Massilia litorea: one gene and its partner. The protein of the gene in region 2 interacts with the protein of the main gene of each other region in a pairwise test. Links are inferred from orthologs where the notes say so. Each region holds a gene or a part of one and is shown on either strand. Other genes may lie near its edges.

Region 1 (5,457 bases), 1.8 Mb from region 2 along the record:
TCGCCGCACTGCTGCTGGTCTACCTTGCCATCGTCGCCTGGTGGGCGGCGGCCTCGGTCGACACGCTGCTGGCGCATCAATCCGCCGACACGGCGCCGCAACTGTCGCAAAGCCAGCTCGCCATCCTGCTGCGGATCGAGGACCCGACCTTCTTTTCCCACCGCGGCCTGAGCCTGGCCGACGGCCAGGGCGTGGCGACCATCTCGTCCGCCGTCGCACGCGACCTGTTTTTATATGGCCCACCGCTCGACGGTCCGAAAGGCGTGCTGCAACGCGTCTACCGCGCCGTGTTCGACTGTTGCCGCAAGGTCGACCTCGGCCGCGACACGATGGCGCTGGTGCTCGACGCCAGCGCCTCCAAAGCGCGCCAGCTCGACCTGTATGCCGGCGGCGTCTACATGGGGCGGCATGAGGGGCGCCAGCTGCGCGGCCTGGAGCAGGGCGCGCAAGCGTATATCGGCAAGCCGCTGGCCGCGCTCGACGACGACGAGATGGCGCGCCTGGTTGCCCTGATCAAGGCGCCGAACGAACTCCATCCGCTGCGCAACCGCCAGGCCTACGAACGCCGCCTGGCGCGGGTAAAAGCAGTGCTGGCAGGGCGCTGCAAGCCGGACGGCTGGCTCGACACCAACTACGCGCATTGCGCCCCCTGAGCGGCGCCATTGCGGCATCCAAGCAACAGCTATATATTTCTTTGTAGAAATAATAATTGGCCTGTGAGAAACTCTCGATCATCAGGCCGCATCGTCTTTTCCGGGTAGCGGCACCGTCCATTTTCGGGAGGGCAGCATGTTCATCGTCTGGGGAAAGAAACCCGTTTATCGCAGGCTCGGCTATGTTGCCCACTTCTGTCCGATCTGCCGCGGACCGAAGCCGTTCGAGATCCGGCGCGTCGGCTCGGCCGGCCACCTGTATTACGTCAGCTTCGGTTCCGGCGAACTGGTCGGTTACGAGCGCACCTGCCAGGAATGCGGCACGGCGCTGCAGGCGGAACCAGCCGACCACGCGGCGATCGCGCAGCGCCTGGCGCCGCTGCCCGAGCTGATCCGCGCAACCTTCCCCCAGCTCGAGCAGGTGTTCGCGGCCAGGCTGGCGCTCGAGGAGCAGGTGCGCTTCAACCCGGCAGCGCTGTCGGCGGACGACCGCCAGGCGCTGATCCGCGGCCCCTTCCTCCTGATGTCCGCCAAGGTGGACCAGCGCTTCGCCCGCACCCATATGGACATCGGCATCGGCCTGGCCATTGCGGGCGCCATCGCCCTGACGCTTTTCGGGCCGGGGCTGGTCCATCTGATCGCGCCGTCCACGGACGGCGGCAACCTGGCCCTGTCCTGCCTCGCCGTCGGCCTGGCTGCCATCGTCTGGCAGGCGGTCGCCTCGCGCCCGCGCTTCGTGCGCCGCGCCGTGCTGCCGGTACTGGCCCGGGCCCTGCGGCCCCTGAAACCGACGCAGCACGAGCTCGAAGCCATCGTCGCCGAGCTTGGCCAGCTCAAGCACAAGATGGCCAAGCGCATCGATGTCGCGGAGCTGCAGGCGCAGCTCGGGCCCAGGGCAGGGGCTTGACGAACATTGGTCCGCTGCCTCGTCCGTAGGGTGGGCACCCCGTGCCCACGCGGATTCGACATGCCGGCAACAGGCAGGCAACAGCCCGATGGGTGCGTGCATGCGATTTCAGGCGCACAGGGGCTATTGCCTGTGCTTCAAGCGGTTGACGTGATCCGCGTGGGCACGGAGTGCCCACCCTACGAATGAGGCCGCAGACGCGCTCATCGCGCCATCCCGCGCTGCTTCGCCGCAGTGCAAGATGAAACAGTATAATGTTCTGCTCCACCCTCTCCAATTCCGTCCGCAGAACATCATGCAAGATAAATATAGTCCCGCCGAAGTTGAACAGGCCGCGCAGGCGTACTGGAAGTCGATCGATGCCTATAAGGCCGTCGAGAACGACCCACGTTTCCCGAAAGGCAAGTACTACGCCTGTTCGATGCTGCCTTACCCATCCGGCAAGCTGCACATGGGCCATGTGCGCAACTATACGATCAACGACGTGATGTACCGCTACCTGCGGATGAACGGCTACAACGTGCTGATGCCGATGGGTTGGGATGCCTTCGGCATGCCGGCCGAGAACGCGGCGATGGCGAACAATGTGCCGCCGGCCGAGTGGACCTATTCGAACATCGCGCACATGCGCGGGCAGATGGAATCGATGGGCCTGGCCATCGACTGGTCGCGCGAGATGACCGCCTGCAAACCCGAGTACTACAAGTGGAACCAGTGGATGTTCCTCAAAATGCTCGAAAAGGGGATCATCTACCAGAAGACCGGTACCGTGAACTGGGACCCGGTCGACCAGACCGTGCTCGCCAACGAGCAGGTCGTCGACGGCAAGGGCTGGCGTTCGGGCGCGCCGATCGAAAAGCGCGAAATCCCGATGTACTACGTGCGCATCACCGATTACGCCGACGAGCTGCTCGACTTCGTCGACAACAAGCTGCCGGGCTGGCCGGAGCGCGTGCGCACCATGCAGACCAACTGGATCGGCAAGTCGGTCGGCGTGCGCTTCGCCTTCCCGCACGTGATCATGGACGACGCCGGCGAACTGATCAACGAAGGTAAACTCTACGTCTTCACGACCCGCGCCGACACCATCATGGGCGTGACCTTCTGCGCCGTGGCGCCGGAGCACGCACTGGCCCAGCACGCGGCAAGGAACAATCCGGAGCTGGCCGCCTTCATCGCCGAATGCAAGCTCGGTTCCGTGATCGAAGCCGACATGGCGACGATGGAAAAGAAGGGCATGCCGACGGGTCTCTTCGTCACCCACCCGGTCTCGGGCGAGCAGGTGCCGGTCTGGGTCGGCAACTACGTCCTGATCACCTACGGCGACGGCGCCGTGATGGGCGTGCCGGGCCACGACGAGCGCGATTTCGAATTCGCCAAAAAATACGATTTACCGATCAAGCAGGTGGTCGAAGTCGAAGGCCAGGAATATTCGCTGGATGCATGGCAGGAGTGGTACGGCGACAAGGAACACGGCCGTACCATCAACTCGGGCAAATATGACGGCCTCGATTACACGGCGGCCGTGAATGCGGTGTCGGGCGACCTCGCCGCCCAGGGGCTGGGCGACAAGAAGGTCACCTTCCGCCTGCGCGACTGGGGCATCTCGCGCCAGCGCTACTGGGGCACGCCGATCCCGATGATCCACTGCCTTGAGTGCGGCACGGTGCCGGTGCCGGAAGCCGACCTGCCGGTCGTGCTGCCCGAGCACCTGGTCCCGGACGGCACCGGCAACCCGCTGAACAAGGACGAAGCCTTCCTCGCCTGCTCCTGCCCGAAATGCGGCAAGCCGGCGCGCCGCGAGACCGACACGATGGACACCTTCATCGATTCGTCCTGGTACTACATGCGCTATACCTCGCCGGGCTCGAACGATGCCATGGTCGACGCCCGCAACGATTACTGGATGCCGATGGACCAGTACATCGGCGGCATCGAGCACGCCGTCATGCACCTGCTGTACGCGCGCTTCTGGACCAAGGTCATGCGCGACTTCGGCCTGGTGAAATTCGACGAACCCTTCGTCAACCTGCTCACCCAGGGCATGGTCCTGAACGAGACCTATTATCGCGAAGACGCCTCGGGCAAGAAGACCTGGTACAACCCGGCCGACGTCGAACTGACCTTTGACGACAAGGGCCGTCCGCAGAACGCGGTGCTGAAGGCCGACGGCCAGCCGGTCACCATCGGCGGCACCGAGAAGATGTCGAAGTCGAAGAACAACGGCATCGACCCGCAGGCGCAGATCGAGCAGTACGGCGCCGACACCGCGCGCCTGTTCACGATGTTCGCCTCGCCGCCTGAGCAGACCCTGGAGTGGTCGAACAGCGGCGTCGAAGGCGCCAGCCGCTTCCTGCGCCGCGTCTGGGCCTATGGCTACGCACAGCGCGAGCGCATTGCCGCCGCGCTGGCCGCGGGCGAATCGACTGCGGGCTTCGACGATGCCCAGAAGACCCTGCGCCGCGAAGTGCACAAGGTCCTGCAGCAGGCCGACTACGATTTGAAGCGCATCCAGTACAACACGGTCGTCTCGGCCTGCATGAAGATGCTCAACACCCTGGAGTCGGCAAAGCTGGCCGACGGTGCGGCGTCCGACGCGGTCATTGCCGAAGGCTTCTCGATCTTCCTGCGTTTGCTGAACCCGGTCGCGCCGCATATCACCCACGCGCTGTGGCAGGACCTGGGTTATGCCGGCGTCCATGGCGACATCCTGAACGTGCAGTGGCCGCAAGTCGACGCGCAAGCGCTCGAGCAATCCGAGATCGAGATGATGATCCAGGTGAACGGCAAGCTGCGCGGCTCGGTGAAGGTGGCCAAGGACGCCGACAAGGCGGCGATCGAAGCGGCGGCACTCAGCTCCGAGGCGGTCCAGAAGTTCATCGAAGGCACGCCGAAGAAGGTCATCGTCGTGCCCGGCAAACTCGTCAACATCGTGGTCTAAGACATGCGCGCTCACACCTCCTACTTTGCGCGCGCCTGTGCGGCGCTGCTGCTGGTCACGACGCTGTCCGCCTGCGGCTTCCACCTGCGCGGTTCGGACGGCGCGTACAACATGCCGTTTTCGAGCATCTACCTGGCCTTCGGCGAGACTTCGCCGCTGGGCAATGAGCTCAAGCGCAACCTGCGCGCGATCGACAAGGTCGTCATCGCGACCACGCCGAAGGATGCGCAGGCGCGCTTCGAAGTGATTTCCGAAGCGCGCAACAAGGCGGTCCTGTCGCTGAACAACCTGGGCCGCGTGCGCGAATACCTGCTGACCTACACGCTCGTATTCCAGGTGCGCGACGCGACCGGCAACCTGCTGCTGGGGCCGACCGAGATCACGCTGCGCCGCAATCTCGCCTTCAGCGAGGAAGCCCTGCTGGCCAAGGAAGGCGAAGAAGCGCTGCTGTACCGCGACATGCAGTCCGACCTGGTGCAGCAGATCATGCGCCGCCTGGCCGCGCTGAAGCCACAGTGAGAGCGTAATGCAATTGAGGCCCGAGGCGCTCGAGCCCCATCTCGCGAAGGGGCTCGCGCCGCTGTATGTGATCACCAGCGACGAACACCTGCTGGCGCTGGAAGCGGCCGATAAGATCCGCCGCGCCGCGCGTGCGGCCGGCCATACCGAACGCGACGTGCTCACCGTCGAGCGCACCTTCAAATGGGGAGAATTGCTGGCGGCGAACCAGGCTTTATCGCTGTTCGGCGACAAGAAGCTGATCGAGCTGCGCATCCCGAGCGGCAAGCCAGGCAAGGACGGCAGCGCCGCCCTGCAGGCCTATGCGAAAGACCTCAGTCCCGACAACCTGACACTGATCACGCTGCCCAAGCTCGACTGGCAGACAGCCAAGGCCTCGTGGGTGGCCTCGCTGCAGCAGGCGGCGGTCTACATCGAGATCCCGAACGTGGAACGCG
Region 2 (5,237 bases):
GTCGGCGTCGACCCGGATCGGGTTGCCGAACTGGTCGACACCTTCGTAGCGCAGGCGCGTGTAGCGCGGCACGCTGCCGCGCAGGCCCGGCACCGACAGGCAGCCTTCGAAGCCCTCTTCCATCTCGTCCGACAGTGGCGTCAGCACGGGATTGAGCAGTACCGTCTCCGGCACCTGGGGCGCGTCCGGATAGCGGACGTTGTTCTTGAAGCCGAAGATCACCAGTTGCAGGTTGACGCCGATCTGGGGCGCTGCAAGGCCGGCGCCGTTGGCCGCGTGCATCGTGTCGAACATGTCGGCCACCAGCGCCGCCAACTCGGGCGTGCCGAACCCGGTCACGGGCTCGGCCACGCGCAGCAAGCGCGCGTCGCCCATCTTCAAAATCTCACGTACCGCCATGTCCGTTCTCCTTCGCCAGCTGGGCCAGGAAGCTGCGGAAGCCGGCCGCGGTTTCCGGGTGCTTCAGCCCCATCGCGGCCATCGCCTGCAGGTAGCCCAGTTTCGAACCGCAATCATAACGCTGTCCTTCGTAACGGTAGGCGAGCACGCGTTCGGCGCGCATCAGGGCGGCGATGCCGTCGGTCAGCTGGATCTCGCCGCCGCTTCCGGCACCCAGGTTTTCCAGGTGCTCGAAGATGGCGCCCGACAGGACATAGCGCCCGACCACCGCCAGCGTCGACGGCGCCTCTTCCGGCAGCGGCTTCTCGACGATGCTCGACACCAGTTCGAGATTGCTGCGGTAGGACTCGGCCCTGACGATGCCGTACTGGCGCGTGTTCTCGCGCGGCACGTCCTGTACCGCCAGCAGGCTGCAGTTCTCGTAGCCGTAGACCTCGGTCATCTGGGCCAGCACCGGCGCGGTGCCGGGCCTGGTGTCCATGAAGTCGTCGGCCAGCAGCACGGCGAAGGGCTCGTTGCCGACCACCGGCCGCGCGCACAGCACCGCGTGGCCCAGGCCCAGGGGCGCCGACTGGCGGATGTAGATGCAGGTGACGTTCTTCGGGATCACCCCGCGCACCAGCTCGAGCAGGGCCTGCTTGTTGGCCGCTTCCAGCTCGGCTTCGAGCTCGTAGGCGGTATCGAAATGGTCTTCGATGGCGCGCTTGTTGCGGCCGGTGATGAAGATCATTTCGGTGATGCCGGCGGCGACCGCCTCTTCGACCGCGTACTGGATCAGCGGCTTGTCGACGATCGGCAGCATTTCTTTCGGCTGCGCCTTGGTGGCGGGAAGGAAGCGGCTGCCCAGGCCTGCGACGGGAAAGACGGCCTTGCGAATCTTGTTCATCTCGTACTCTCTTCGTTTATGTATTCTGTCATGTGGCGTTCGCCCCGGCGAGCAGGGCCAGCAGGCCCGCTTCGTCGAGCACGGTCACGCCGAGCGACTCGGCTTTGGCCAGCTTGCTGCCGGCCTCCGCGCCCGCGACGACATATGAGGTCTTCTTCGACACCGAACCGGACACCTTGCCACCTGCAGCCTCGATCAGCGCGCCGGCTTCATCGCGCGACATCGTCGGCAGTGTCCCGGTCAGGACGAAAGTCTGCCCGGACAATGCGCCCGCATCAAGGGCGTCCGACTCCTCGGGCAGCTGCGCCAGCAGTTCCCGGCGCAGGTCGGCCAGCGCTTGCACCGTCTCGCGCTTGCCCGGCGCCGCCATCCACGCCTCGAGCGCGGCGACCAGGTTCTCGGGCAATCCGAAGACGCTGAACACGCGCAGGTGGGCCAGGTCGTCGAGCGTGCGTCCAGCCAGCAGCTGACGCGCGCGCGGCTCGGTCAGTTTCGGAATGCCGAGCGCGGCCAGCAGTTCCACTTCGTCCAGGCGCTCGCGCAACGCGGCCTTCGGCGGGTGCTCGCCCTGCGGCGCCACGCCGGTCTCCAGCAGCGCGTCGAGCGCGGCCTGGTTCTTCGGTTCGGCGAAGAAGTCGGCGATCGATTCGGCCACGGTGCCGCCGATATCCGGCAGCACGCGCAGCAAGGCGGCGGGCGCGCGGCGCACCAGCGCCAGCGAACCCAGCCAGTCGGCCAGGGTTTTCGCCGTCGATTCGCCCACATGCCGGATGCCGAGCGCGAACAGCAGGCGTTCGAGCGGCGGCCGCTTGCTGGCGGCGATCGCATTGAGCAGGTTGTCGGCCCATTTGGTCGGCACTTTGCCCTGTTTTACCGTCTCCGGAGTGCTGCCGTCGCGCTCGTCCGCCAGGCGCTTCATCTTCAGCAAATCGTCGAGGGTCAGTTTGTACAGGTCGGCCACGCCGTGGATCAGGCTGCACTCGACCAGGCTGTCGATATAGCGGTCGCCCAGGCCCTCGATGTCCATCATGCGGCGGCCGGCGAAGTGGCGGATCGCTTCCTTGCGCTGGGCCGCGCAACTGAGGCCTCCCGAGCAGCGGGCCACCGATTCGCCCTCTTCGCGCACAACGTGCGAGCCGCACACCGGACAGGTGCCCGGCAGCGTGTAGATCGGCGGCTCCGGCACCGGGCGGCGCTCGAGCACCACCGACAGCACCTCGGGTATCACGTCGCCGGCGCGGCGCACGACGACCGTGTCGCCCACGCGCACGTCCTTGCGGCGTACCTCGTCCTCGTTGTGCAGGGTGGCGTTGGTGACGGTCACGCCGCCGACCGACACCGGCACCAGCCGCGCCACCGGGGTGATCGCGCCGGTGCGGCCGACCTGCACGTCGATCGCGGACACCGTCGTCAGCGCTTCCTCGGCCGGGAATTTATGGGCCAGCGCGAAACGCGGCGCACGCGACACGAAACCGAGCGCGCGCTGGTCCGCCAGGCGGTCGACCTTGTAGACCACGCCGTCGATCTCGTAGGGCAGGCCCGGACGCTTCTCGCCGATGCTGCGGTAGTAGCCGAGCAGGCCGTCGCGGCCCGTGACGACCGCGCGTTCCTTCGACACCGGCAGGCCGAGACGGTCGAACCAGTCGAGCACGGCCGAATGCGATTCGGGCATCGGCGCACCTTCGAGCAGGCCGATACCGTAGGCGAAGAAGCGCAGCTTGCGCTGGGCCGTGATGCGGGCGTCGAGCTGGCGCAGGCTGCCGGCGGCGGCGTTGCGCGGATTGGCAAATTCCTTCTGGCCGGCGTCGCGCTGGCGCTGGTTCAGCTTCGCGAAGTCTTCCTTGAACATCAGGACTTCGCCGCGCACTTCCAGCACCTGCGGGATGTCGCCGCCATGCAGGCGCAGCGGGATCACGCGCACGGTGCGGATGTTGGCGGTGACGTCTTCGCCCGTGTAGCCGTCGCCGCGGGTGGCGGCCTGCACGAACACGCCGTTCTCGTAGCGCAGGCTCATCGCCAGGCCGTCGAATTTCAGCTCGGCGGCATAGGCGACCTCGCCGTTGTCGAGTCCTTCACGCACGCGGCGGTCGAAATTGTCGACGTCTTCATCGGCAAAACCGTTGTTCAGCGAGAGCATCGGCACCGCATGCGTCACCTGCCTGAACTCGGGGATCGGGGCGGCGCCCACGCGCGAGGTGGGCGTGTCGGGCGAGACTGCTTCCGGGTGCGCCGCTTCCAGCGCCTGCAGTTCGCGGAACATGCGGTCGTACTCGGCGTCCGGAATCGTCGGCGCGTCAAGGACGTGGTAGTTGTAGATGTGGCGGTTCAGTTCCTCGACGAGCGCCTTCATCCGCGCGATGTAATCGTCCGGTTCGCTAAGCTTCATACTCACTGCGGCCTCAGCTGAACAGGCGCAGCGCGCGGGTCGAGCCGGCGGGGATGTCGGCCGCTTCCATCTCGGTATAGAAATCCTTCACCTGGCCGGCGATTTCTTCCAGCGTGGAGTCGAGCAGCGGCTGCTCGAAATCGTCCACCATGGCCGCGTCCAGGCGCAGCATCAGGTCCTTCGCGCACTTCACCATCGCGCCGAAGCCGTCCCGGCTCGGGGCCACGCAAGGCACGTCGAGCAGCAGGGTCAGGCGGTCGGTGGAGTCGGCGCCCATGTTCACGTTGGTCGACAGCGTGAACAGCACACCGCCGGCGCCGTCGGGCATGGCGAAGCGGCCGCTTGGCCCCACGTCGAAGCCGGCGCTTTCCAGCGCCCCGATCAGGGTCGACATCGCCCACGGCGTGCCCTTCGATTTCAGGTTGACGCCCAGCTGGGCATCGTGGCCGGCGACGAATTTGTGCAGGGTGCGCGCTTCGCTCATCACTTCGATCATGTCCGGCACTTCCGGCTCGGCGCCGATTTCGTCGGCCACGGCGCGCAGGCGCGTGACGAGTTCCGAATATTCGAGTTCGTTCAGGGCCGTGGTGCGCGTGGCCATCTGCACGCCGGCCTGCAGTTTGGTGTAGACGCCGCCATGCACGATCGGCTCCCAGTCGCCGCTCACGGCAAGGCCGATGAAGTGGATCGGCTTGTTGCCGACGCGGCGCAGCTTCTGCAGCGCCGGCAGGATCTTGTCGCCGCGCGCCGCGCCATCGAGGGCGAGCGGGATCATGCAGTCGATCAGCGGGTCGACCAGGTTCTCGGCCAGTTCGGCCGGCGGCGTGTCGGCGCTGGTACCGGGGATGGTGCCGGGCAAGGGCGCAATCGGCTCCAGCGCGGCAGGAGCATCCGATCCGCCGCCTGACGCCGAAATGCCGGTTGCGGCGCCGGTGCCGAAGCCCGGTTCGACCGGTCCCATCGACGGCGTGGCGCCGATATCGAGCACCGGTTCGCTGCGCTCGGCCGGCGTGCCGTCGGGACGCATCAGGACGTCGTCGTGGTCGGAAGCGAAGGCGCGCTCGACGCTCTTCCTCGCCTTGTGCTCCTGCCACTTGTTGTAGGTGATGACGCCGACGACGAATACGCCGCCCGCCGCGATCAGGCTCATTTGGAAGTCTGTCATGCTGCTTGTGCCTCTTGTGCGAAATGGGTGGCGGACTCCATGTCCACCGCCACGATGCGCGATACGCCCTGCTCCTGCATCGTCACACCGATCAGTTGATTGGCCATTTCCATCGCAATCTTATTGTGCGAAATGAAAAGGAATTGGGTATGTTCCGACATGCGCTTCACCATGCGGCAGAAGCGCTCGGTATTTGCGTCGTCCAGCGGCGCGTCGACCTCGTCCAGCAGGCAGAACGGCGCCGGGTTCAGGCGGAACATCGAAAACACGAGTGCCGTGGCGGTCAGCGCCTTCTCGCCGCCCGACAGCAGATGAATCGTCGCGTTCTTCTTGCCCGGCGGCTGGGCCATCACCTGGACGCCGGCATCGAGAATTTCGTCGCCCGTCATCACGAGCCTTGC

What was found.
Region 1: the proteins of ligA (region 2) and leuS interact in binary tests that used the Escherichia coli proteins (3 or more experiments, as listed by UniProt). The link is inferred for Massilia litorea from one-to-one orthologs.

What each region holds. Positions count from the first base shown.
Region 1 is NZ_CP062941.1:1,723,234-1,728,690, forward strand. The notes cover bases 1,471-4,701. They hold leuS (leucine--tRNA ligase), read left to right. Parts: upstream 1,471-1,855; coding sequence 1,856-4,501; downstream 4,502-4,701. Other genes in these bases: LPB04_RS07655 (hypothetical protein), read left to right, coding at 1,471-1,560; LPB04_RS07665 (LPS-assembly lipoprotein LptE), read left to right, coding at 4,505-4,701. Also shown: LPB04_RS07650 (transglycosylase domain-containing protein), read left to right, coding at 1-653; more of LPB04_RS07655, read left to right, coding at 790-1,470; more of LPB04_RS07665, read left to right, coding at 4,702-5,020; holA (DNA polymerase III subunit delta), read left to right, coding at 5,028-5,457.
Region 2 is NZ_CP062941.1:3,480,634-3,485,870, reverse strand. What follows is about bases 993-4,003. They hold ligA (NAD-dependent DNA ligase LigA), read right to left. Parts: upstream 3,672-4,003; coding sequence 1,314-3,671; downstream 993-1,313. Other genes in these bases: LPB04_RS15670 (cell division protein ZipA C-terminal FtsZ-binding domain-containing protein), read right to left, coding at 3,685-4,003; galU (UTP--glucose-1-phosphate uridylyltransferase GalU), read right to left, coding at 993-1,285. Outside these bases: def (peptide deformylase), read right to left, coding at 1-399; more of galU, read right to left, coding at 386-992; more of LPB04_RS15670, read right to left, coding at 4,004-4,836; chromosome segregation protein SMC, read right to left, coding at 4,833-5,237. UniProt on the Escherichia coli protein: DNA ligase that catalyzes the formation of phosphodiester linkages between 5'-phosphoryl and 3'-hydroxyl groups in double-stranded DNA using NAD as a coenzyme and as the energy source for the reaction.